One region of the Paraglaciecola sp. 2405UD69-4 genome, then DNA from elsewhere that is predicted to be linked to it. Evidence: predicted binding sites of a transcription regulator. Region 1 holds the regulator's gene; each other region holds the start of a gene.
What was found. The regulator MetJ, encoded in region 1, represses methionine synthesis genes. The targets are predictions, from matches to a motif close to TAGACGTCTAGACGTCTA.
Positions count from the first base shown of each region.

Region 1 (8,359 bases):
TTGGAATGAGTTGTTAGTCTGCTCTAACGCCTAGCATATGGCAAATGGCATAACTTAATTCGCTACGATTTAATGTATAAAAGTGAAAGTTTCTGATCCCTTCTTTTGCTAATACTTTCACCATATCCATTGCTATGCTTGCACCCATTAGGTTACGAGTTGTTTGGTCATCTTTATCAAGACCGTCATACATCTTGTGTAGCCACTGAGGAACATGGACGTTAGTAAAACCAGCAAAACGTTGTAAGGTTTGGTAGTTAGTAACGGGTAATATGCCTGGTACAATATCTAAATCAATTCCTGCTGCTGCAGCTCGGTCACGGAAACGTAAAAAAACTTCAGCGTCAAAAAAGAACTGGCTGATTGCCTCGGTTGCCCCAGCATCGGCTTTGCGTTTTAGATTGAGTAAATCAAATTGAGCATTAGGCGCTTCAGGGTGTTTTTCTGGATAAGCGGCTACCGCAATGTCAAAGTCGGCGACGTCTTTTAATAATGTAACAAGATCAGAAGCGTAGGATTGGGGCTTAGCAGTGCCTTCTGGTAAATCCCCTCTTAATGCAACAATCTTGCGAATACCGCTATCCCAATAGTCTTTTGCTATTTGGATTAGTTCCTCTCTAGAGGCATCCACACAGGTTAAATGAGGAACAGATTTGATCCCCGTTTCTGCTTGAATACGTTTTACCACATCATGGGTTCTGTCTCGCTCACCACTATTAGCACCATAGGTTACCGACATATAAGCAGGCTTAAGTGGCGCTAAACGTTCAACGGACTTCCACAGCGTTTGTTCCATAGATTCAGTCTTAGGAGGGAAAAATTCAAAAGACACATCGATATCTTTTACTTCTGATAATGATTGATTTAATGCATCTATGCCGCGTGCGTAAGACACCATGGTGTTACTCCAAATAAATATAGCCGTTTAGACGTCTAAAATAAGCTTTGTATGGAAAGCCGTCAAGATGTTTAGCAGTCTATCGTTGACCTTTTCTGCGTAATGTTTAGAATTTCCCCGTATAAGAAAGATAAAACTTGGTAAATTTTAGCAATGGCAGATCCTACAAAGTGGAATGGAGAGTATATCCATCCGTACGCTGAGCATGGTAAAAAAAGTGAATTGGTTAAAAAAGTCACGGTTTCTATCCCACTCAAAGTATTGAAAGTTTTGACCGATGAGCGCACTAGACGTCAGGTAAATAACCTAAGGCATGCAACTAACTCTGAACTATTATGTGAGGCATTTTTACATGCCTTTACTGGCCAGCCTCTGCCTGATGACGAAGATCTTGAAAAAGATAACGGGCAACGAATACCAAAAGAAGCAAGACGTTTGATGCAAGAGATGGGCTTAGATATAGAAATGGATGTCGAAGAAGATTAATTAATGGCGTTGCAGCACTGCTACATTTAAGTGCTGCGTATATTTAAACTCAGCGCATCGGTACGCTAAGCGTAATCATATTGCCCACCTTTGACCAAAGCTTTTTGATAAGCAGCTCTCCCGTGTATGGCTGTTACAAAACGCTTTACGTTTGGTAAATCAGTAGCAGCTCCTCTTGCTACTGCCGCTTCTAAGGGGAAGCTCATTTGGACATCAGCTCCTGTTAGTTCATTTCCGGCAAACCATTCATTTTTTGCTAAATGTTGTTCGATAAACTGCATATTCCCTTTGATGATAGGGCCATAATAGGCAGCCATAATTTTATCGACTATTTTGTTGGCGATTATTTTGACAAACCAAGGTTTGGCTTTTTCGCGGGTTTTATCAAGTACTAACTTTGCTACCAGTGGCGGCATGAGGGTACCTTCGGCAAAGTGGAGCCAGTATACATATTGCCAGTGAGAGGGGGTATTTTCTGTGGTTTTGGTTAGCTCAGCGCTTTGTTCACCATAGCGACTGATTAAATACTCAATAATAGCCCCAGATTCGGCAATACTTGTGTCTCCATCGGTAATGATAGGAGATTTGCCCAGAGGATGAATTAATTTCAGTGATTCAGGTGCTAAATTGGTTTCTTTATCTCTTTGATAAGTTTCTATTTTGTAGTCTAACTTTAGCTCTTCCAATAACCATAAAATTCGCTGTGATCTTGAATTATTTAAGTGGTGCAAGGTGATCATGTTAGTTTCCAGTTCTAGCTTAGTTAAGATTGAATTATTTATATATACGTACAAACGCTAACTAGGACCAATTTTCCATTAAAATTGATATCTATTACTGAGTATTATTTTATGGGGCAAGCTTAGATGAAAATTTGCTTTATTTGAGTCTAACGCCAGCTTGTGTACCTTTTTCTATCACTTGTGCTTTTATCCACTGCCAAAGGCTCGGATGAGCGCCCTCTATCGCAATATTTTTTGCAAGTACTTGCTCAATAGCAATGTCATGTTCTAACCAGCTTTGGCAGCCATTATGAATATTTTGAATAACTGGCATTAACCTATCTATTGCTTTTGCAAATTTGGCTTCAGGGGTATTGGCATGTTCGAACTCTATCCATAGCGCTAGATATTTAGCTCCTTGAGAGTCAGGTAAAATCGCAAAAATACGTTTTGCTGCGGCTAGCTCATTTTCATAGTCATCGTGATTAGCGTCGTAAGCAAACTTATCTCCCGTGTCAATTTCTACTATGTCATGTAGTAGAAGCATAGTGACAACCTTTAGGTGATCTGTTGGTTGCTCAGCGTAAGGGAGTAGGGTGAGTGCCAGTAAAGCTATCTGCCAACTATGTTCAGCACTATTCTCATAGCGGTTTACGCCTACAGGTTTAATTTTACGATCTACATTTTTTAACTGTTCTATTTCCACTATAAAGCGAGTGATAGCTTGAAAGTCTTCTGTCATGTTGCTCTCTGTATTTAAGGGGAGTTAAAGTGTTATTTTCCAGATGGATCTAAGCTAGCAAAATAAGCTGAAAGGTTATCAATATCGGTGTCACTTAGTGCTGTTGCCATTGGCGCCATGACCATATTTTTGCGTTCACCATCGCGAAACGCTTTAAGCTGCAATACTAAGTACTGTTCTTTTTGGCCGGCTAAATTCGGATATGTAGGGATCTGTGAAATACCACTCGCACCATGGCATGCTGCGCAGATGCCAGCTTTTGTCTTACCAGCAGCAATATCAGCTGCAAAAAGGGTTGGAGAGAAGGTGTTTAGAGCACATATCGCAGCACTAAAGGTTATCGCTTTTAGCTTTTTCATAAATGTCCTTAGTCAATATATTAAAGTGTAAGCTTGATTAGAAGAGGCGGATTTTACTATACCTGCAACTCCAATCAACGAACTTACTTTACTTGAGACTAGTGTCAAGTAAGGCGTTGCAGCTAATTTGTTAGAAAACGAATAGTTGCATTAGCCTATCTCAATAGCCGCTAGCTTACTCAGAAGGCCCAAGAGAAAAATATTTATCATGGATTTAACGCAACCATTTGACGACATTGAGGTTTATGATAGATATAGTACTCTTGCTTTGAGTGCGAGTATGCTAATAGATGTTAGGTAAGTAGTTAAATTTGTCGATTTTAAAATCAAACAGCCTATAAGGGTATTATAAGATCAATATGATAATTAAGATTTTTAATCTTTGGGTTAAGAGCTTTGTGATTGTGCTGTTTTTATTGAGTACTGTCGCCCACGCTAAAGACGTTTATTTTGACAATGACGTTGAGCATATTGATCTCCTCAATAAAATAACATGGCTGAAAGCCCATAAAAATGTGCAGTTATCTGATGTTCAAAATCTGCAGACCTGGCAACAAAATACTATTCCAAATAAGCTCAAAAAGCATGAAAGCTTATGGGGAACCGTCGATCTGTACCGAGCAGTGTCAAGCGATGAACCTTTTGTGTTTAAAATTGGTAATCCCATGCTTGATTATGTTGATGTGTATTTATTAGATGATAAAAACCGAATATTAAGTTCTTATTTAATGGGAGCTAAGCGGGAGTTTGATAAAAGGCCATTTCAGCACCGGCTATTTATGGTACCAATCGATCCGCGCCAGCCTGTTGTTAAAGTTTTTTTCAAGGTCCGTGATGATGGGCCAATCGTATTTCCCGTTACTTTAGCTAGGCAATCAGCATTAATAGCGAATGAAGAGCTTTTATTGTTAGCAACTGGCGTGGTATGTGGCGCTCTAGCTTTGTTAGGATGCTATTTTTTTGCTACCTACATACTTTTGCGTAGCCCTATTCGTTATTGGTTTGCAGTATCTAACGGCACTTTCCTATTACTTTTTTTAAACATCAAAGGTGTTCTAGGTCAATTTACCGGTTTTACTGCCTACATCTCCAATATAAGCGCAGCTTTGTTTGGTGTATTGCTTATTACTATCGCAAAAGTCACTTTTTCTATATTAGAAATTGTTCCAACTATATGGCGTCACTCATTTTATGCTTTAGGGTTTGTTACTGTGGCAATGGCATTTTCAGCAGATACTAATAGCCAAATTATTTTTGCTGTGCTTATGTCAGCCCTGTCTTGCTTAATTATTTTAATCATAGCCTTCATTTACAACGAAAGTGATAAAAGACTGGCTAATTTAGTGTGTCTAGGTGGTATTTCTTTAATCGCTATAAGTGGCTTTACTCGTATTAGTTTGTACTTAGCCACAGTTCCTACATTTGAGTCTATTTCATTAATATTTACGACTGTGAATATTCTCGGCATGATTTTGATTGCTCTTTCCATTGAAGGGCATGAGAGGGTCGTAACCAAAAGGCATCACCTTAAGCAAGAGTCTGCGATTACCGATTTACATCGTTACTACTCATTATTTCAAAATTCTGCAGAAGGCCTCTATGCCTCTAATGTTGATGGCACACTTATTTTAGTTAATCCAGCCATGTGCCAGTTGTTTGGTTATGAAACGCCAAAAGATTTATTAGAAAATATCGAAAATGCTGAGCAGTTTTATTCTGACCACAATGATAGAGAGTTGATGATTGGGGAAATTCATAAAAATGGCAAAGTAATTGGCAAAGAAGTTAAAGGGATACGCAAAGACGGTAGCGAATTTTGGTTTTCGATTTCAGGGCAGATAAAAGAAGACAAAGAAACGCGGTATGTATTTGGCTCTATGTTTGATGTAACCGAGCGTAAGCAGTCAAACCTTAGCCTAGAATACCAAGCCAGTCATGATTCATTGACAGGAATTTATAACCGCCGTGAGTTTGACGCTCGATTACAAAAAGCCTTGCATAACGCTAAAGTTGATCGAGTGGATTTGGCATTGCTTTACTTGGATTTAGATCAGGTTAAGGTTGTTAACGACACCTGTGGTCATAAAGCCGGTGACTTATTGATAAAAGAACTGTCTTTAAAATTAGATGCTGAGGTTTCTGGTAAAGGCATGTTAGCTAGAGTGGGGGGCGATGAATTTGCCGTCCTGTTAGAAGGGGATGAAGCGCCTATGGCTTACCTCTTAGCGAATAAGCTTCTTAATCTGGTGCAGGAATTTCGATTCACCTGGGAAAATAGAGTGTTTACCTTGGGCCTTAACATTGGACATGCACCTTGGCAGGCTAACATTGGTACGCCTGAGCAATTGATGAGTATGGCTGATGCCGCATGCTATTTGGCTCAGGAGAAAGGGAGTAATCAAATTCACACTTACTCATCTGATGATCAACAGATGCATCGCTATGAGGCCGAATTGTCTTGGGTTTCAAAAATTCATCATGCATTAGAAAATGCTTTGTTTAGTTTGCATTATCAGCACTATTTACCTTTAAGTAAGAAAAGCTCAGGACATCAATATGAGTTGTTGCTAAGAATGCAATCAGCAGACAAAGAAGTGATTTTTCCGGAAGAGTTTTTACCAGCCGCAGAGCGCTACAATCTAACTGCTAAAATTGATCGTTGGGTCATTGAGTATTACTTTGGCTGGTTAACCCAGAACCCTGAGCATTTGAATGAATTAACTCAAGTAAGCATTAATATAAATGGTTACTCATTGGGTGATAAAGAACTAAAGCTATTTATTTTAAATGCCTTTGAAAAGCACAATATTCCCTATCAAAAAGTGTGTTTTGAAATCTCTGAAGGTATGGCTATCGGTAAAATGGAAGAAACCTTAGACTTTATGAATACCTTCCAAAAATTGGGATGTGCTTTTGCATTAGACAGTTTCGGGAGTGGTATTGCCTCATACAACTATCTAAAGAATCTGCCGGTATCTCAAGTAAAAATTGATGGGAGTTTAGTTAAGAATATTTTGGTTGATCCAATCGATTTAGCTATGGTGAGTTCTATTCACGAAATAACTAAAGCAATGGGTATGGAGACCGTAGCTAAGTTTGTGGAATCATCAGAGGTTATGGTTGCCCTTGGTAAAGCAGGAATTGATTATGCCCAAGGTTATGGCATTGCCAAGCCTGTTTCCTTGTTAGAGTTTCAGACCCACTCCTAGCTTCAATCAGCTTCTTTTACCCATGATAGCCTTAAAAAAGTAAAGGGCTTGTAAATAAACAATTAGTGCCCATATTGTCTGATACTTTTATTGTTGTCATTGACTGATCCTATATATCTATAAATCGGGTAGATTACATAGAAGTTTATGTACTGTCGTGTGTACAATTTTTTGCCGCTTTATGAAGGCCAGAATGTACACAGCCAGAAATTTTTTACTCTATTTGAAGTCTGTATAGAAAAATATGAATGTTAGTTCTGAAAAGTATCAATATGTAAGCTCTGCAAAATTACCTACACGCTGGGGGCAATTTACCATTCATGGGTTTGTTGAAAGCGAGTCTAATCAAGAGCATGTTGCTTTGTCATATGGAGAGTGGACAGAGGAAGAAATTATTCCCATCCGCATCCATTCAGAATGTCTAACTGGGGATGCTTTATTTAGTACTCGATGCGATTGTGGCGCACAGCTTGAAAAAGGCCTTCAAAATATTGTCAAAAATGGAAAAGGTGTGCTGCTTTATCTTCGTCAAGAAGGGCGGGGAATAGGTTTACTCAATAAGATAAAAGCCTACCAGCTACAAGATCAAGGTATGGATACAGTAGAAGCCAATGAGCATTTAGGGTTTGATGCAGATTTAAGGGATTACAGCATTTGTGAATTGATGCTTGCTACCCTCAAAGTCAAAAGCGTTAAGCTCATGACGAATAATCCTAAAAAACGAGCTGCATTGTCTAGTTTAGGCATAAACGTAGTAGAGCGTGTGCCAATTGATCACGGTGTTACCGATGATAATCGTCATTATATTCAAACTAAAACTGAAAAGTTAGGTCATCAATTTTTACCAGAGCAATATACCAAGCGCTAATTATCTTCATGTCGATGAAATGTTAACGATACATACAAACAAAGATAAAACTAACTTTAAGTAAGTATTCAGTCACTGTTAAGTTTACTAGGCGTATAACTATCCCTACGATTTGCTTTGCTTTATTGCTGAGCTGTTAATGTCAAAGAAGGAAACGTTATGGGAAATCAAAACAGATACCTGCTGATATATATTTTTATTTTGTGTGTCATTGTTGCCGGTGTTGTGCAGCTTGCACAAGCTGAAGAACAAGACAGCTCTGAATATGAGTCTACAAATATTGAGTTAGAGCAAGCCGTACTCGACCAAATGTTGGCGCCTATTGCCTTATACCCAGATACCCTGTTATCTCATATCTTAGTTGCATCTACTTACCCTTTAGAAGTTGTCCAAGCAGCACGTTGGCGTAAGGCTAATGATAATATAGATGCGCAAGGTGCCTTAGATTATGCTGAGACCCAAGACTGGGATCCTAGTGTGCAAGCACTAATCCCTTTTACGGATTTACTACAAACTATGAGTAATGATTTGCAGTGGCTACAACAGTTAGGTGACGCATTTTTATTTAGTGAAGAACAAGTATTAGCCAGTATCCAAAGCTTACGCCAAAAGGCCTATGCTCATGGTAACCTGAATGAAAATGAATACCTGAATGTAGAGCAGCAAGATAATCAAATAGTTATTCAACCTGTTCAAAAAGAAGTGGTGTACGTACCTTATTATGACACTAGGGTGGTATACGGAAATTGGTGGTGGCATAACCGTCAACCTTATAGATGGCATAGACCTTTGCACAGTGTTTTCGTTGCAGGCTTGTATTGGAGTGCAGGGTTTCACATTCGTCCGAGCTTTTATTTTGGTGGATTTCAATGGCGTAAGCGCCACATTTTTATCGACTACAGTTATAGACGTAACTCTGGTAAGTATTGGTCACATCATAAGACTAATGCTAAAACTATAAAGATCAGAAAGTCGCAACGCTGGAGCCATGATCAAAAACATAGAAGAGGTGTGCAATATCATGTTAATGGCCAGCGCGTAAAGTATGTAAGCAAAGGTCAGTCTGTGTTAACAA
Region 1 is NZ_JBLIXM010000003.1:69,147-77,505, forward strand. Features, by position in the region: gene metF (methylenetetrahydrofolate reductase) at 14-898, opposite strand; gene metJ (met regulon transcriptional regulator MetJ) at 1,052-1,384, shown strand; gene ACMUMK_RS12465 (glutathione S-transferase) at 1,450-2,124, opposite strand; gene ACMUMK_RS12470 (HD domain-containing protein) at 2,264-2,848, opposite strand; gene ACMUMK_RS12475 (c-type cytochrome) at 2,881-3,207, opposite strand; gene ACMUMK_RS12480 (EAL domain-containing protein) at 3,567-6,416, shown strand; gene ribA (GTP cyclohydrolase II) at 6,661-7,284, shown strand; gene ACMUMK_RS12490 (DUF3300 domain-containing protein) at 7,444-8,359, shown strand, end outside.

Region 2 (8,359 bases), on a different contig from region 1:
AATACTCGGCAGCTGAGTTTAACGCTTTTTGCGTATTTGAGCCTCCAGATGTATGACCGCCTTGCTCGTCATACTTAAGAACAATAGGCGCGTCACCACTTGAATATTGCTGTAGCTTTGCCGTCATTTTTCGCGCCTGAAGTGGTGGTACCCGGGTGTCGAAGTCGCCACTACTTATATAAATGGCTGGATACGCCACCCCTTTTTCTACAGCTTGATAAGGTGAGTATTTAATCAGGTATTCAAACTGTGTTTTAATAGAAGCATTGCCATATTCAAGTAATGCAGGCGCATTATTGTTTTTGAAGCGATAGTAACCAATCATATCTAAATCAGGCACTTGGCATACCACTGCATTTGCAAGATCGGGAACTTGAGTAATAACTGAGGCTACCAATAAACCACCGTTGCTGGCTCCCTGTATTGATAGTTGCTCTTTAGAAGTATAGCTTTTACTTTTAAGCCAGCTGGCTGCTGCTATAAAATCATCAAAAACGTTTTGCTTATTTGCAAGTTGCCCCTGGCGATGCCATTCTTTTCCAAATTCTGCTCCGCCACGGATATTAGCAATAGCGTACAGGCCCCCCATTTCTAACCAAGCTGCCAGTGGTGTCGAAAATCTAGGCTTTATGCTGTATGCAAACCCTCCATAACCATACAATATAGTGGGTTTGGGTTCTGAAGTATTAAAGCCTTTTTTACCCATTAAAAAGATTGGAAACTTGGTATTATCTTTTGATGAGATCCAAAATTGTTTTACCTCATAAGCTTCACTATTAAACGCAACTTCGTCCTTTGAATATACCTCAATTTTTTCACTGCCTAATTTATACTTAAAGGTTGTTCTGGGTGATAAAAAAGATTCACTACCAAAGAAAAATTCGTCTGATTCGGCGTTTCCCGAGATTTTGGTAATTGATGAAAATTTTGGTATGGGAACCTGTTCTAATAAGGCTCCGTTAACGGAGAATATATGCAGTTCATTTTGCACATTATGCAAATAGGTTACTGCATGTTTATTATCGATGACAGACACATAGTCAATCACCCTTTCTGAGTTTTCTTTTATAGCTACCTTCCAATTTTCGTACTCGGGTTGGGCAAGGTCAACTTCAAAAACTTCACCATTATTAGCTGAAAAATTACTGAATATAAATAATCTTTCTCCAATAAACCACGCATTGAATTGACCATCTTTACCTTCAACCAAAGTTACTAACTGATTAGGTTCAGTGACATCCCTAAGGTATAAGTCGGAGCGAGACCAGCCATGTTCAACTGAAAAAATTTGGTAACGACCTGACTTTGACTCATTAACTGCAATCCAGTTATCAAGGGGAATGCCTTGCCCAAAAATTACTTTGTCATCATTTAACTTCGTTCCAAATCTGTGTTCATATATAAGTTCTGATTCGTCTCGAGTGCGTTTGACATAGAAAAAGCCAGATCCGTCTTGCTTAAATTCTAACTGATTATATAGCCCGTAAGGTAAAACCGTCTTAAGATCTTTCCCTGTCACGACATTTCTAAACCTCACTTCTTGTTCGTCTGCTCCGGTTAATGTCAGGCCGTAGGCAACCATCTTGCCATCGCTACTTATATCTAAAATTTCAACTCTGGCGGTGCCCTCGTTACTAAATTCATAGGGGTCTAGTAAAACTCTTTCTTTCCCTACCTTATCTTTAACGAAATACTTCCATGCGTTACTTTCTGCCGGGTGTTTCCATACGAATAAATAATCTCCTTTTAATAATGGAGTGGCATTTTTTGTAGACTTTGACATTCGGTTTAGGAGCTCATTAAATTCGGAATACGTAGGAAGGTTGCTGAGTTGAGCTTCTGCAAAAACTTGTTGCGACTCAATCCATTTACGAGTCTCTGGCGAATAATCTTCTTCTAACCAACGAAAAGGGTCCGCAATTTTATGACCATGCAATTCATCTATAACAATGTGTTGTTTTGAATCTGGGTAATTTGGCTTAGTTTTCTGAGGTGATTCTGTAGAGCTGCAACTGACTATTATGAGAGCGAATACAGCGAGTATTAGCTTATTTGCGTGCATGTGAATTTCCTTTTCTAGCTTAGCAATTACTTAATCCTGTCACTACTCTGGTTGAAAATCAACCATCTTTCTAATGTGGGGATATTGATAACTTGGTGGTAAGTATAAAAAGACTTTTGGTCGCCTAGTCGCTCTAATTCTAAGATTTGCAGTATATTTAACTATTTAGTATATCTTTCATTTAGACGTCTAGACGTAAAGATGTTGACTTTTGTGAGGGATTTGGCAAGATTGAATACTCAATATTGTCAGCATTGGAGTCATCATGCCTATAAGAGTTCCTAGTAATTTACCTGCTCAAAATGTACTAAACAGAGAGAATATCTTTGTTATGGACACATTGCGTGCTGCTAAACAAGATATTAGGCCTATGGAAGTAGGGATCTTAAATTTAATGCCGAACAAGTTGGAGACAGAAGAGCAATTTTTACGTCTGTTATCCAACACTCCTTTGCAAGTGAATATAGATTTGATTCGTATTGATAACCAAGCGCCTAAAAATACTCCTGCAGCACATATGGATAATTTTTATGTTGAGTTTGATGCTATTTCCCATAAACAATACGATGGACTAATTGTAACCGGTGCGCCCTTGGCTCATTTGGCCTACAGTGATGTAAAATATTGGGACAAAATGACAGTGATTATGGATTGGGCTCGTCGCAATGTGCAATCTACTTTGTTTTCATGCTGGGCCGCCCATGCTGCTATTTATCATTATTTTGGAATTAACCGACGATTAAGGGAAAATAAGCTAAGTGGTGTGTATCGTCACTTTGTGCAAAGTGAGCATGAAGAATTATTGCGAGGATTTGATCATACTTTTAATGCTCCTCAATCTCGCTATGGTGAAATCAGTATAGAAGAATATAATTCGGTTCCAGAATTGAATGTTCTTGCTAGCTCAAAAGAAGGTGGGGCTTATATCATCGCTTCTGATGATAAGAGGTTAGTTTTTGTTACAGGGCATCCGGAATATGATCAAGATTCGTTAAAACAAGAGTATCAGAGAGATTTATTAACTAATGATGATGTACAAATCCCTGTAAACTACTTTATTGATGATGATCCTAGTAAAGAGCCTATTCTTAATTGGCGGGCTCATGGCAGTTTACTTTTTACTAACTGGTTAAACTACTATGTTTATCAAAATACACCATATGATTTAGCGAAGCTTTCAGAGTAATAGAAAAAGTTGTTATAAAAACAGTAATATTAAAGAGGATTAATCTTGAGTCACCCTATACCTAAGCAGCAATTAATAGACGCAGCACAGCAAAGAATTTTAATACTTGATGGTGCTATGGGTACTATGATCCAAGAACATAAATTGGAAGAGGCAGACTATAGAGGTGAGCGTTTCTCTGATTGGAAATCTGATGTTAAAGGCAATAATGATTTACTGGTATTAACCCAGCCTGAATTGATCTACAACATACATTGTGCCTATTTTGAAGCGGGTGCAGACATTATTGAAACAAATACTTTTAACGCTACTGCGATTTCAATGGCAGACTACCATATGCAAGATCTTGCAAAAGAGATAAACATTGAAGCTACCAAGTTAGCGAAAAAAGCAGCTGAAAAATATACGGCGCTAACTCCTGACAAACCAAGGTTTGTGGCGGGTGTGTTAGGGCCTACTAGCCGTACTGCTTCAATATCTCCTGATGTAAATGATCCAGGTAAACGAAATGTCACTTTTGATGAGTTAGTTGAAATCTATGTTGAAGCTACTCATGGCTTAATCGAGGGGGGCGCGGATTTAATAATGGTAGAAACTATTTTCGATACCTTAAATGCTAAAGCCGCCGTGTTTGCTGTTCAGTCTGTATTTGATGAGCTGAATATTAGTTTACCTATTATGATTTCTGGTACAATAACCGATGCCTCTGGTCGTACTTTATCAGGTCAAACTGCTGAAGCATTTTATTATTCGATGAATCATGTCGCCCCTTTTTCTTTTGGTTTAAATTGCGCTTTAGGACCAGACTTATTGCGTCAATACGTTGATGAAGTATCGCAAATTGCAGAGTGTTTTGTGTCAGCCCATCCAAACGCTGGTCTACCTAACGAATTCGGTGAGTATGATATGGAGGCTGATGAAATGGCTGAGCATATTAAAGAGTGGGCTGAGGCAGGTTTGTTGAATATTGTCGGAGGCTGTTGTGGCAGTACCCCTGAACACGTAAAAGCTATTGCTAGTGCTGTAAAAGATTACGAACCTAGAAAAATAGTGCAGCGAGAAGTAAAAATGCGTTTGTCTGGTTTAGAACCTTTTGTATTGTAGGCGGTTGTGATGAGTAAAATTGAAGTAGAAGTTGAGCAACCCTCTCAGGCATCAGCTAATTTTGTGAATGTTGGTGAGCGAACAAATGTTACAGGCTCAGCAATGTTTAAGCGTCTTATTTTAGAAGATAACTATGAGAAAGCGTTAGACGTTGCTAGGCAACAAGTAGAAAATGGTGCGCAAATCATTGATGTAAACATGGATGAAGCCATGTTGGATTCAGAAGCTGCTATGACTCGGTTTTTGAATTTAATTGCATCTGAACCAGATATTTCAAGAGTGCCTGTCATGATTGACTCTTCTAAATGGTCAGTGATTGAGGCAGGTTTAAAGTGTGTTCAAGGTAAGGCTATTGTCAACTCTATTAGCTTAAAAGAGGGAGAGGAAAACTTCCTCCATCAAGCTAAATTATTAAAGCGCTATGGTGCTGCTACTGTTGTCATGGCGTTTGATGAAGTAGGGCAAGCTGATACAGAAGAACGCAAATATGAAATTTGTGAGCGTAGCTACAAACTATTGACTGAAAAAATTGGGTTTCCTCCACAAGACATTATCTTTGACCCAAATATTTTTGCAGTAGCTACCGGTATCGAAGAGCATAATAATTATGCTGTCGATTTTATTAATGCTACCCGTAAAATTAGGCAAAACTTGCCCCATGCCCATGTTTCTGGTGGGTTATCTAACGTTTCATTTTCATTTCGTGGTAATAACCCGGTCCGTGAGGCCATGCACTCAGTATTTTTATTTCATGCAATTAAAGCTGGAATGGACATGGGAATTGTAAATGCTGGGCAACTAGAAGTTTATGATCAAATTCCTGCTGAACTAAAAGAAGCAGTAGAAGATGTTATTTTAAACCGCCATTCTCAGGCTACAGATAACCTATTAGAACTGGCTCCAAAATATCAAGGTGGCGGTAAAGTCCAAGTTAAAGATAATCTAGAATGGCGTAAGTTACCGGTAAATAAGCGTCTAGAACATGCTTTGATCCGCGGGATAATGGACTTTATAGAAGAAGATACCGAAGCTGCTCGTTTAGAAGCTGACAAGCCACTGCATGTGATAGAAGGTCCTCTTATGGACGGTATGAACGTGGTTGGGGATTTGTTTGGTGAGGGAAAAATGTTTTTACCACAAGTGGTAAAATCAGCCCGGGTTATGAAAAAAGCCGTAGCCTACTTAAATCCATTTATAGAGCTTGAGAAAGACCAAGGAAGTAGTAACGGAAAAATACTCCTGGCGACAGTTAAAGGCGATGTTCATGATATAGGTAAAAATATCGTGGGTGTGGTTTTACAATGTAATAACTTTGAAATTATTGATCTTGGAGTAATGGTTCCTTGTGCTAAATTACTGCAAGTAGCGAAGGAAGAAAATGTAGACATGATAGGCTTATCTGGCTTGATCACGCCTTCGCTAGATGAAATGGTGCATGTTGCAAAAGAAATGCAGCGTTTAGACTTTGATTTACCGCTTCTGATTGGTGGCGCTACGACATCAAAAGCCCATACTGCTGTTAAAATTGAGCAAAATTATCAACATCCTGTAGTTTATGTACCCAATGCAAGTCGTGCGGTTGGTGTTTGTCAAAAATTAATTACCCCTGAAAACAGAGCCGCTTTTGGTAAAGAGTTATCTGAAGAGTACGAGAAAGTTCGTGTTCAGCATGGTAAAAAGCAACCTAGAACTAAGCCAATTACGTTAGAGCAGGCCCGTGAAAATAGTTTTAAGTGTGACTGGGAAAACTACCAACCCCCTGTGCCTAAGCAGTTAGGAATAACCTCTGTTACCTTAGGCTTAGCCGAATTAATTGATTACATTGATTGGACTCCATTCTTTTTAACTTGGTCATTAGCTGGAAAGTACCCTAGGATTTTGCAAGATGAAGTGGTGGGTAAAGAAGCTCAAAACTTGTTTGATGATGCCCAAGCCATGCTAAAAAAACTGTGCGATAACCCAGACTTAAAAGCAAGTGGCGTGATGGGAATTTTTCCAGCAAATCGTGTGCAAGATGATATAGAGATTTATGCTGATGAAAGCCGCGATAAAGTGGTTCATATGGCTCACCATTTGCGACAACAGACAGAAAAGCCTAAAGGGCCCAACAACTGTTTAAGTGATTTTATTGCGCCTAAAGCTTCTAAAAAAGCAGATTATTTAGGGGCTTTCGCTGTCACTGCTGGTACTTGGGAAGATGAGTTAGCTAAAGCTTATGAAGATGATGGTGATGATTACAATTCGATAATGATTAAAGCGTTAGCTGATAGATTTGCCGAAGCCTTTGCTGAATATTTACATGAAAAAGTTCGAAAAGAATTATGGGGTTATGCACCTGATGAAGCACTTAGTAATGAAGAGCTAATTCGTGAAAAGTATCAAGGTATTAGACCAGCACCTGGGTATGCCGCGTGTCCAGAGCACACTGAAAAACAGCTAATATGGGATTTATTGGATGTAGAGAAAAACACAGGAATGAAACTCACTGAGAGTTATGCAATGTGGCCTGGTGCAGCAGTTTCTGGATTCTATTTCTCTCATCCTGATTGCAGATATTTTGCAGTGGCTAAAATTCAAGAAGACCAACTACTTGATTACGCTGAGCGAAAGGGGTGGGATAGGTTAGAAGCCGAAAAATGGTTAGGACCCAACCTATAATGGCTTCAATAAATAAACCCTTTAGTCAGTCTTGTGAGAATAACAAGGATGTTATCCTTAAAGTACTAGAACAGGCTCTTAAAGAGCATAATAAAGTGTTAGAAATCGGTTCAGGAACAGGACAGCACGCTGTTTATTTTGGTGAGCATCTTAGCCATTTACAATGGCAAACTAGCGATATGGTACATAATCATAATGGGATCCGCACTTGGCTAGCGGATTGTGATGCGTCAAATATTCTGCCACCTGTGGAGTTTACTTTAGGAAAAAGTGATTGGCCTAAAGGTGAGTTTGATGCTGTATTTACGGCAAACACTACTCATATTATGCAACCTGCCGAAGCACAACTGATGATGGAAATGATTGCTAAAAATTTACCTGAAGGTGGAGTTTTTTGTCAATATGGCCCGTTTAATATCGACGGTAAATATACCAGTGAGTCAAATCAAAGGTTTGACAAGCACCTAGAATCAGAAGGCTGTGGGGGGATTAGATCTGTAGAAGAATTAGTGGCATGGGCAAAAGGGTTGACGCTTGTTGATAAAGTTGCAATGCCTGCTAATAACTTCATCTTAATTTGGCGTAAAATAGGTCAGTAACCTTTAGTTAGCCAAATTATTTTACTCTTTTTTGAAAGGTAATAGTTGTTCAGCTTGGGCTTTGTATTGTTCTAAGCCTTTTGATTCTGTATCAATAAATTTAGCTACAGCATCGTGAAAGGCTAGTTCTGCCAAATGGTGATTAGAATAGCAATATATAGGTTCAAAGCCTCTGAGAATTTTGTGTTCTCCTTGGGTGCCTGGGTTGAAGACTTTGATACCTTTCTCAATACAAAACTCTATTCCTTGGTAATAACAACATTCAAAATGTAAGCTTGAGACTTCTTCTAATGCCCCCCAGTAACGTCCACAAAGTTGATTATTGTCAAATATGAAAAGTGCACTGGCTATAGGCTGCTGTTCTCTGTAGGCCATCACTAGCATCAAATTATTTTGCATTTTAGAAAAAATTTCTTGAAAAAACTCTGATGTTAAATAGCCCGAATGACCACTGCGCTTTAAGTAAGTTTGCCTGTAACAGTGATAAAAAAATTGCATATCCTGTTCAGTAAGTTCACTACCATGCTTGCGTTGTACGGTAACGTCTTGCTCAGAAATCTTTAAGCGTTCTTTTTTTACACTTTTACGCTTTCTTGAATTAAAGTGACTTAAGTAGTTATCAAACGATGTATACGCTTTATTAAACCATTGAAATTGAACGGATAAACGCTGTAGTTGATTGTTTTGAGCGAGGCATTCACTGGTTAACTTATCTACAAATAACCAGTGCATTGATGAGATAGATAATTT
Region 2 is NZ_JBLIXM010000002.1:878,878-887,236, reverse strand. Features, by position in the region: gene ACMUMK_RS10320 (prolyl oligopeptidase family serine peptidase) at 1-2,062, opposite strand, end outside; gene ACMUMK_RS10315 (homoserine O-succinyltransferase) at 2,328-3,248, shown strand; gene ACMUMK_RS10310 (homocysteine S-methyltransferase family protein) at 3,294-4,352, shown strand; gene metH (methionine synthase) at 4,362-7,010, shown strand; gene ACMUMK_RS10300 (DUF938 domain-containing protein) at 7,010-7,609, shown strand; gene ACMUMK_RS10295 (GNAT family N-acetyltransferase) at 7,631-8,359, opposite strand, start outside.
Region 2: a site for MetJ is predicted at 2,245-2,262, ahead of ACMUMK_RS10315 (homoserine O-succinyltransferase). Genes of this name have one in related genera too.

Region 3 (8,359 bases), on a different contig from region 1:
AGTTATTTTACTAATTTGCTCAATTTTTATTGTGTCGCATAAAGCCTACGGTTCTTATTCAAATTCTTTCTTTTTTTGGGGGGAAGTCAGGAAATATTTATTAAAAATGTATGCTTTTGGATACTAAGTTTGGAAGTGTTGACTTAACAAGTATGTGGTTTTGAAATTATGCTACCACTAAATTATTTTATGTAGTGGTAGCAGATGTGAGTAATTAGATACTAGCTTTAAGTGTTTCTGCTAAATCTATTTGTTCCCAAGGGAATTCATTTCTACCAAAATGCCCATATGCAGCCGTCGCTTGGTAGATGGGGCGTTCTAGGTCTAACATCTTGATAAGACCATGGGGCCTTAACTCAAAATGTTCACGAACTAGTTTTACCAATAGGCTATCTGCTACTTTTGCGGTACCAAATGTTTCAATGTTGATTGAGGTAGGCTCTGCAACACCAATAGCATAAGAAATTTGAATTTCACATTTGTCAGCTAAACCAGCAGCCACTATGTTTTTGGCAACATAACGGCCAGCGTAAGCTGCTGATCTATCCACTTTTGACGGATCTTTTCCAGAAAACGCTCCACCACCGTGCCTTGCCATTCCGCCATATGTATCAACAATGATCTTACGCCCAGTTAAGCCGCAGTCTCCCATTGGTCCACCAATCACAAAACGGCCAGTGGGGTTAATAAAAAATTTGGTGTTTTTAGATAACCACTTTTCAGGAAGAACGGGTTTAATAATTTCTTCCATTACAGCTTCTCGTAAATCTGCTGTACTGATACTTTCATCATGTTGGGTTGACAATACAACTGCATCTATCCCTACAGGTTGGTTATCTTCATACACAAAGGTAACCTGACTTTTAGCGTCTGGACGTAACCAATTTAGTGTGCCATTTTTTCGCACTTCAGCTTGGCGTTTGACTAGGCGATGAGAATAGGTAATGGGAGCAGGCATAAGTACATCTGTCTCATTACTTGCATAGCCAAACATTAAACCTTGGTCACCAGCCCCTTGTTCTTCAGGTGAAGTACGATCTACGCCTTGATTAATGTCTGGAGATTGCTTACCAATTGCATTAAGAATGGCACATGAGTCGGCATCAAACCCCATATCAGAATGAACATATCCAATTTCTTTGACAGTGTTTCTGGTTATTTCTTCTATATCTACCCAAGCAGATGTTGTTACTTCGCCACCAACTAAAACCATACCTGTTTTTACAAAAGTCTCACAGGCTACGCGAGCTTTTGGATCTTGGGTTAAAATTGCGTCTAGTACTGCGTCGGATATTTGGTCCGCAATTTTATCTGGGTGTCCCTCAGAAACAGACTCTGAAGTAAAAAGATGTGATGTCATATAACTGCCTCGCTTGTCAGTATTAAAGCCTTACCTAATTTTGCTATTCTAACAATATTTTGAATAAATACCAGTCTTTACATCTAGACGTCCAAACGTCCATGAAATTAATTCTACTAAGGTGTAAATAAATTTCATATGTAAATGGCGATTCATACACGATTTGCCGTTGCAGTTAATGTCTGGCTAATACAAAATGGATTATTAAATTTGGAGTAACCTTTAGTTTTTTAATTATTCCTCCTTCATAAAAACGTTAGTCAGGAGACAACATGTCAACACGCCAAAATCTTGCCAATGCCATCCGAGCTTTAAGTATGGATGCCGTACAACAAGCCAACTCAGGTCACCCTGGGGCACCACTAGGTATGGCTGATATTGCAGAAGTACTATGGGGAGACTATTTGCAACATAATCCAAGCAACCCTGATTGGGCAAATAGAGACAGATTCGTGCTGTCTAATGGCCATGGTTCAATGTTGATTTACTCACTTTTACATTTATCTGGTTACGATCTTCCAATTGAAGAGCTTAAGAACTTCCGTCAACTTCATTCTAAAACCCCTGGCCATCCAGAGTATGGATATGCGCCGGGTGTAGAGACTACTACGGGGCCACTAGGACAAGGGATCAGTAATGCCGTAGGTATGGCCATTGCGGAGAAAACCTTAGCGGCGCAATTCAACAAACCAGATTTCGATATTGTTGATCACTTTACTTACTGTTTCTTAGGTGATGGCTGTTTAATGGAAGGTATTTCCCATGAAGCATGTTCATTAGCTGGTACGCTAGGTCTGGGCAAGTTGGTAGCATTTTGGGACGATAACGGCATTTCAATTGATGGCCATGTTGAAGGCTGGTTTACAGATAATACTCCTGCTCGTTTTGAATCATATGGATGGCATGTTATTGCTGATGTTGACGGTCACGACCCAGAAGCTATTGCCGCTGCAATAGATGCGGCAAAAGCAGAAACTACTAAGCCAACATTAATTTGTTGTAAAACTATTATTGGCTTTGGTTCTCCTAATAAATCAGGTAGTCATGATTGTCATGGTGCACCACTTGGTGATGATGAAATCAAAGCTGCACGTGAATTTTTAAATTGGCCTCATGCTCCTTTTGAAATTCCAGCTGATGTATATGAAGGTTGGGATGCAAAAGCATCTGGTGCTGAAAAAGAACAAGCTTGGAACGATAGCTTTAGCGCTTATGAAAGTGCTTATCCAGAGCTAGCAGCAGAACTAACTCGCCGTTTAGCTGGTGATTTACCTGCTGACTTTGCTGAGAAAGCAGATGCGTTTATTCAGGCATCACAAGACAAGGCTGAAAATATCGCCAGTCGTAAAGCTTCTCAAAATTCGATTGAAGCTTATGCTACCTTGTTACCAGAAGTGTTAGGTGGCTCAGCTGATTTAGCTGGTTCTAACCTTACAATTTGGTCAGGTACTAAAGGCATTTCAGCTGATGATGCTAGTGGTAACTACCTGTATTATGGTGTTCGCGAATTTGGTATGAGCGGTATCATGAACGGGATTGGTCTACACGGCGGATTCAGACCTTTTGGTGCAACCTTCTTGATGTTCATGGAATATGCGCGTAATGCAGTACGTATGGCAGCCTTGATGGGCATTCCTAATATTTTTGTATACACCCACGACTCTATTGGTCAAGGTGAAGATGGCCCTACGCATCAGCCAATTGAACAGGTTGCTAACTTACGTTTAACACCAAACCTTAATACATGGCGTCCTTGTGATGGTGCTGAAACAGCCGTGGCATGGAAGTCGTCTCTTGAGCGTAAAGATGGCCCATCTGCATTAGTATTTAGCCGTCAAGGGTTACCAGCTCAATCACGTGATGCTGCACAATTAGCCAATGTAGCTAAAGGTGGTTATGTGTTGAAAGATTGCGCCGGTACACCAGAAATTATCTTAATTGCTACAGGCTCAGAAGTAGGCATTACTGTAGAAGCTGCGGAGCAATTAGCTGCTTCAGGAAAAGCCGTACGTGTTGTTTCTATGCCCTGTACTAGTGTTTTTGACAAGCAAGATGCTGAATATAAAGAGTCTGTTTTACCTCGCTCGGTTACAAAACGAGTTGCGGTTGAAGCTGCTCATGTTGATTTTTGGCATAAGTATGTTGGATTTGATGGTGCAGTTGTGGGTATGTCTACCTTTGGGGAGTCAGCACCAGGACCTGCTTTGTTAAAATTATTTGGCATAACAACTGAAGCAGTGGTGAAAGCTGCTCAAGAACTTTAATATAAGTTCTTTATTACTACGCTAAGTATGTAAACTTTAAGGCGCATTTATGCGCCTTTGTTGTTGGTTTAAGGTAATTTTTAAAGGGTTTTATGTTACGTATAGCAATAAATGGCTTTGGACGTATTGGTCGCAATGTGGTGCGTGCTCTTTATGAAACTAAGCGTAATGAAAGTATTCAGGTTGTAGCAATAAATGAAATAGCTAAGCCTGAAGGTATAGCTCATTTGTTAAAGTATGATACTTCACATGGAAGGTTCGGATTTCCAGTTACATTAGATGGAGACATCTTAACCGTTGCAAATGACGATATTCGCTTGCTATGTCACCAAGATATTCGTGATTTGCCTTGGGAACAATTAGGCGTAGATTTGGTACTTGAATGCTCAGGTGTCCATAATGACCGCTCTGATGGTCAAGCTCATATAGAGCAGGGCGCTGGCAAGGTACTTTTCTCTCAGCCCTGTGGACCAGATATGGATGCCACTGTCATCTTTGGTGTGAATGATGGGGAGCTAAAAGACACAGATAAGATTGTGTCATGTGGTTCTTGTACAACCAACTGTATTGTTCCTGTTATTCAAGTGTTGGATGAGGCATTTGGGGTACAAAGCGGTACAGTGACAACTATTCACTCCTCTATGCATGACCAGCAAGTCATTGATGCTTACCACTGTGATTTGCGCCGAACCAGAGCTGCGAGCCAATCAATCATACCTGTTGACACTAAGTTAGCTGTTGGTATCGAGCGGATCTTGCCTAAGTTTGCAGGTAAGTTTGAAGCCATTGCGGTAAGAGTACCAACAATTAATGTGACAGCAATGGATTTGAGTGTAACGGTAGCTAAGTGTCTAAATGTCGAAGATGTAAACCAAGCTTTTAAAGCGGCCAAACTTAGTGATTTTAAAGGGATTTTAGATTATACAGAAGAGCCACTTGTCTCTGTTGATTTTAATCATGACCCCCATTCTTGTATAGTAGATGGTAGTCAGACACGAGTTAGCCATAAACAGTTAGTTAAAACCCTTGTTTGGTGTGATAACGAATGGGGATTTGCAAATAGAATGCTAGATACGGCTGAGGTAATGTTCAAACAAGCCTAGGTTTTATCTGAAGAATAAGTCAATTATCGTTAATAAAAGGTAAAGTATGTCCATATTAAAAATGTCCGAGCTAGATTTAGCCGGCAAAAGAGTTTTAATCCGTGAAGATTTAAATGTGCCAATTAAAGATGGTGAAGTTACATCTGATGCACGAATTCGAGCGTCTTTACCTACCATACAAGCTGCCATTGCTGCAGGTGCAAAAGTCATGGTGATGTCTCATTTAGGTCGTCCTACCGAAGGAGAATATGCAGAAGAGTTTTCACTACAACCAGTAGTGAATTATCTAAAAGCTAACACCGAATTAAAAGTTAGACTTGAAAAAGACTATCTGAATGGCGTTGAGCTTGATGCAGGTGAAGTAGTTGTTTTGGAAAATGTTCGCTTTAATCCTGGTGAAAAGAAAGATGACGAAGCCTTGTCAAAGCAATACGCAGCCCTTTGTGATGTGTATGTAATGGACGCATTTGGCACCGCACACCGTGCCCAGGCCTCAACACATGGCGTTGGTTTACATGCTCCTGTAGCCTGCGCAGGACCTCTACTAGACGGTGAATTAACAGCCTTGGGTAAAGCCTTGAATAATCCAGAGAGACCTTTGGTTGCCATTGTTGGAGGCTCTAAAGTATCAACTAAACTTACCGTTTTAGACGCACTATCAAAAATAGCTGATCAACTTGTTGTTGGCGGTGGTATTTCAAATACTTTTGTTGCTGCAAGAGGGAATAATGTAGGCTTATCATTATATGAGAAAGACTTAATTCCAGAAGCAAAGCGTTTAATGGAGTCGTTAGATATTCCAGAGACTGTAGACGTTCGAGTAGGTAAAAACTTCTCAGATACTGAGCCTGCTGTCATCAAGGATGTAGACCAAGTTCAAGATGATGAAGAAATTATGGATTATGGGCCTCAAACGGCCGCCAATGTTGCTGCTGTATTAGCTAACGCAAAAACGATATTATGGAATGGTCCATGTGGTGTGTTTGAGTTTGACAACTTTTCTAAAGGAACAGAAGTTGTCGCAAAAGCCATTGCTGACAGTCAAGCATTTTCAATCGCGGGTGGCGGTGACACGCTAGCGGCCATTGATAAATGGGACCTAAGTGATAAGATTTCTTATATTTCTACTGGTGGTGGGGCTTTCCTTGAGTTTGTAGAAGGCAAAGTTTTACCTGCAGTCGCTATGTTAGAATCAAGAGCCTCTTAAAACAGGCTTAAAATAAGAACAAATAGAAAAGTAAAAAGCTTTCAGTTCAGGGCAATGATGCCCAGTAATATAAACCCTACAAATCAACTAGATGTTGGTTAAAACAGTACTTAAAGGAGTGTCACATATGGCATCACAAGTTCAATTAGATATGCTCGCAAAGATTGATGCAGAAACTGGATTTATTGCAGCTTTGGATCAAAGTGGTGGTAGTACGCCAAAAGCTTTAGCACTTTACGGTGTAGAAGCGTCAGAATACGAAGGTGATGAAGAGATGTTTACGAAGGTGCATGAAATGCGCACTCGAATCATCACCTCAAAAGTATTTAATGGTGAAAGAGTCTTAGGTGCTATTTTATTTGAAAATACACTTGATAGAGAAATTGAAGGCCAAAGTACTGCTAGCTACCTGTGGAATGTCAAACAAGTGGTTCCTTTCTTAAAAGTAGATAAAGGATTAGAAGCAGAAGTAAATGGTACCCAACTGCTTAAAGCTATGCCTGACTTAGATGCTTTATTAGCTAAAGCAAATGCTCAAAATGTATTTGGTACAAAAATGCGTTCGGTAGTCAAGTTAGCTAATGAAGAAGGTATTGAAGCGGTAGTGGCACAACAATTTGCTGTTGCTAAGCAAATTTTAGCTGCTGGCCTAATGCCAATCATTGAGCCTGAAGTTGATATTCATAGCCCTGAAAAGTCAGAAGCTGAAGCAATGCTAAAAGCCTCTATTTTGTCTCATTTAGACCAGTTAGATGCTGATCAACAAGTCATGTTAAAACTGACTTTACCTAATGAAGCAAACTTCTATGAAGAGCTAGTCAAACATCCTAAAGTACTAAAAGTTGTGGCATTGTCTGGTGGTTACTCAAGAGAAGATGCCAATGAGAAGCTTGCTGGTAATATTGGAATGATTGCTAGTTTTTCTCGAGCTTTATCTGAAGGCTTAAGTGCGAAACAAAGCGATGCAGACTTTGATGCTACTATGGATGCTTCTATCGAGAGCATTTATCAAGCCTCAAAAAGCTAGACTGTTTTAGTCATGTCATTTAAATAAAAGGTCGGTTTTTACCGGCCTTTTTTGTGGCTAAGCACACGGTAATTTGATAAGTTTTAGTGTAATAAAAGGATCCTTGTTATGCATGTAGATTTACCTTTACCTTTGTACAAAAAGCTAACTGTTACCTTTCGAGTTGAGCCAGGGTGTTTGGGGCCAGACGGTATTGAACACATTGAAAAATTTTGCAAGTTTGCAAAAAAAGAGGTGGCTGGGTTAGATTCAGATTTCGTTCGCTGGGTCATTACGCCTCGCTATGACAAATCATTACCTGAAACAGAGTACAAGACTAACAACAAGCGTTTAGATCATGAAAAGGCTGAAAAGTATCTTACTATTTTTGGCAAAGATCTTGATGAATTTGAAGAGCACTTGCAAGACAAGTTATCGATTCTTATTGATGAGTTTCACGGTCGCTAATCTACCTTAGTTAATTTTAAATCACAGATGTGATCACTTTCCCATTGTGCAAATAAAAAGGATCCCTAGGTTTGCAGGTGACGCCACCTGTTTTACAGGATACCTTAATTCGTTATTTTTGTTATTTGATGTTTATCTATCGGAGTTAGTCCTGCTGTATGCGTATTCAGAATAAGCTCTTTGCAATATTTTTTATTACTAGTGTGGTGTTAGTCACTGCTCAAGTGTTGGTTATGCAATGGAGTATTGGCAAAGGCATGATTGACTATGTCAATAAAAAAGAACTCGATGCACTTCATAGTTTAGTGATAACGCTTCAAGACTTTTACAGTGAAAATAAAAGCTGGGATGCTTTAGCTGGTCGTCATCGCTACTTTCGAGAAATGCTGGATGAGCATATATTTGATGAAAATGAGCGTTTTCGATTTCCCGGTGACAATAGACCAAACTTTCAAGATAGAGGTCCACCTAGGTTAGGACCTATGGGGAACCCTCCTCCTTCTCGCTTCCGTGATTTTGATGGTCCACCTGAGGGCGTGCCTTTAGATGTCACCTACGCCATACTTAACCAGGACAAGAAGTTAGTTGTGGGGATATACAGTGAAAAGTCTAAGTTTGAATATCTCAATATTGTTGTAGATGAAAAAATTGTAGGCTATTTGGCAGTGTCTCGTCATAAGCAGCTAACTGCGGGTTATGAGTTAAATTTTGTGGAGCAACAACAACGCTACATAGTCTTGATTGCTGTGGGTTTGATCATCATTGCATTATTAGTGACTTTGCCTTTAGCTCACCACTTTGTTGTTCCTATAAAAAAGTTAACGCTATCAATGAGTAAACTCACCTCGGGTCAGTACGATCAGCGTATTAATTTAAAACGTAAAGATGAGTTTGCGCAGTTAACAAGAGACTTTAACGATCTTGCAGCAACATTGGAGCAAAACGAGCAAG
Region 3 is NZ_JBLIXM010000002.1:1,255,718-1,264,076, reverse strand. Features, by position in the region: gene metK (methionine adenosyltransferase) at 215-1,360, opposite strand; gene tkt (transketolase) at 1,633-3,624, shown strand; gene epd (erythrose-4-phosphate dehydrogenase) at 3,717-4,727, shown strand; gene ACMUMK_RS12110 (phosphoglycerate kinase) at 4,774-5,934, shown strand; gene ACMUMK_RS12105 (fructose bisphosphate aldolase) at 6,062-6,961, shown strand; gene ACMUMK_RS12100 (hypothetical protein) at 7,070-7,408, shown strand; gene ACMUMK_RS12095 (ATP-binding protein) at 7,567-8,359, shown strand, end outside.
Region 3: a site for MetJ is predicted at 1,445-1,462, ahead of metK (methionine adenosyltransferase). Genes of this name have one in related genera too.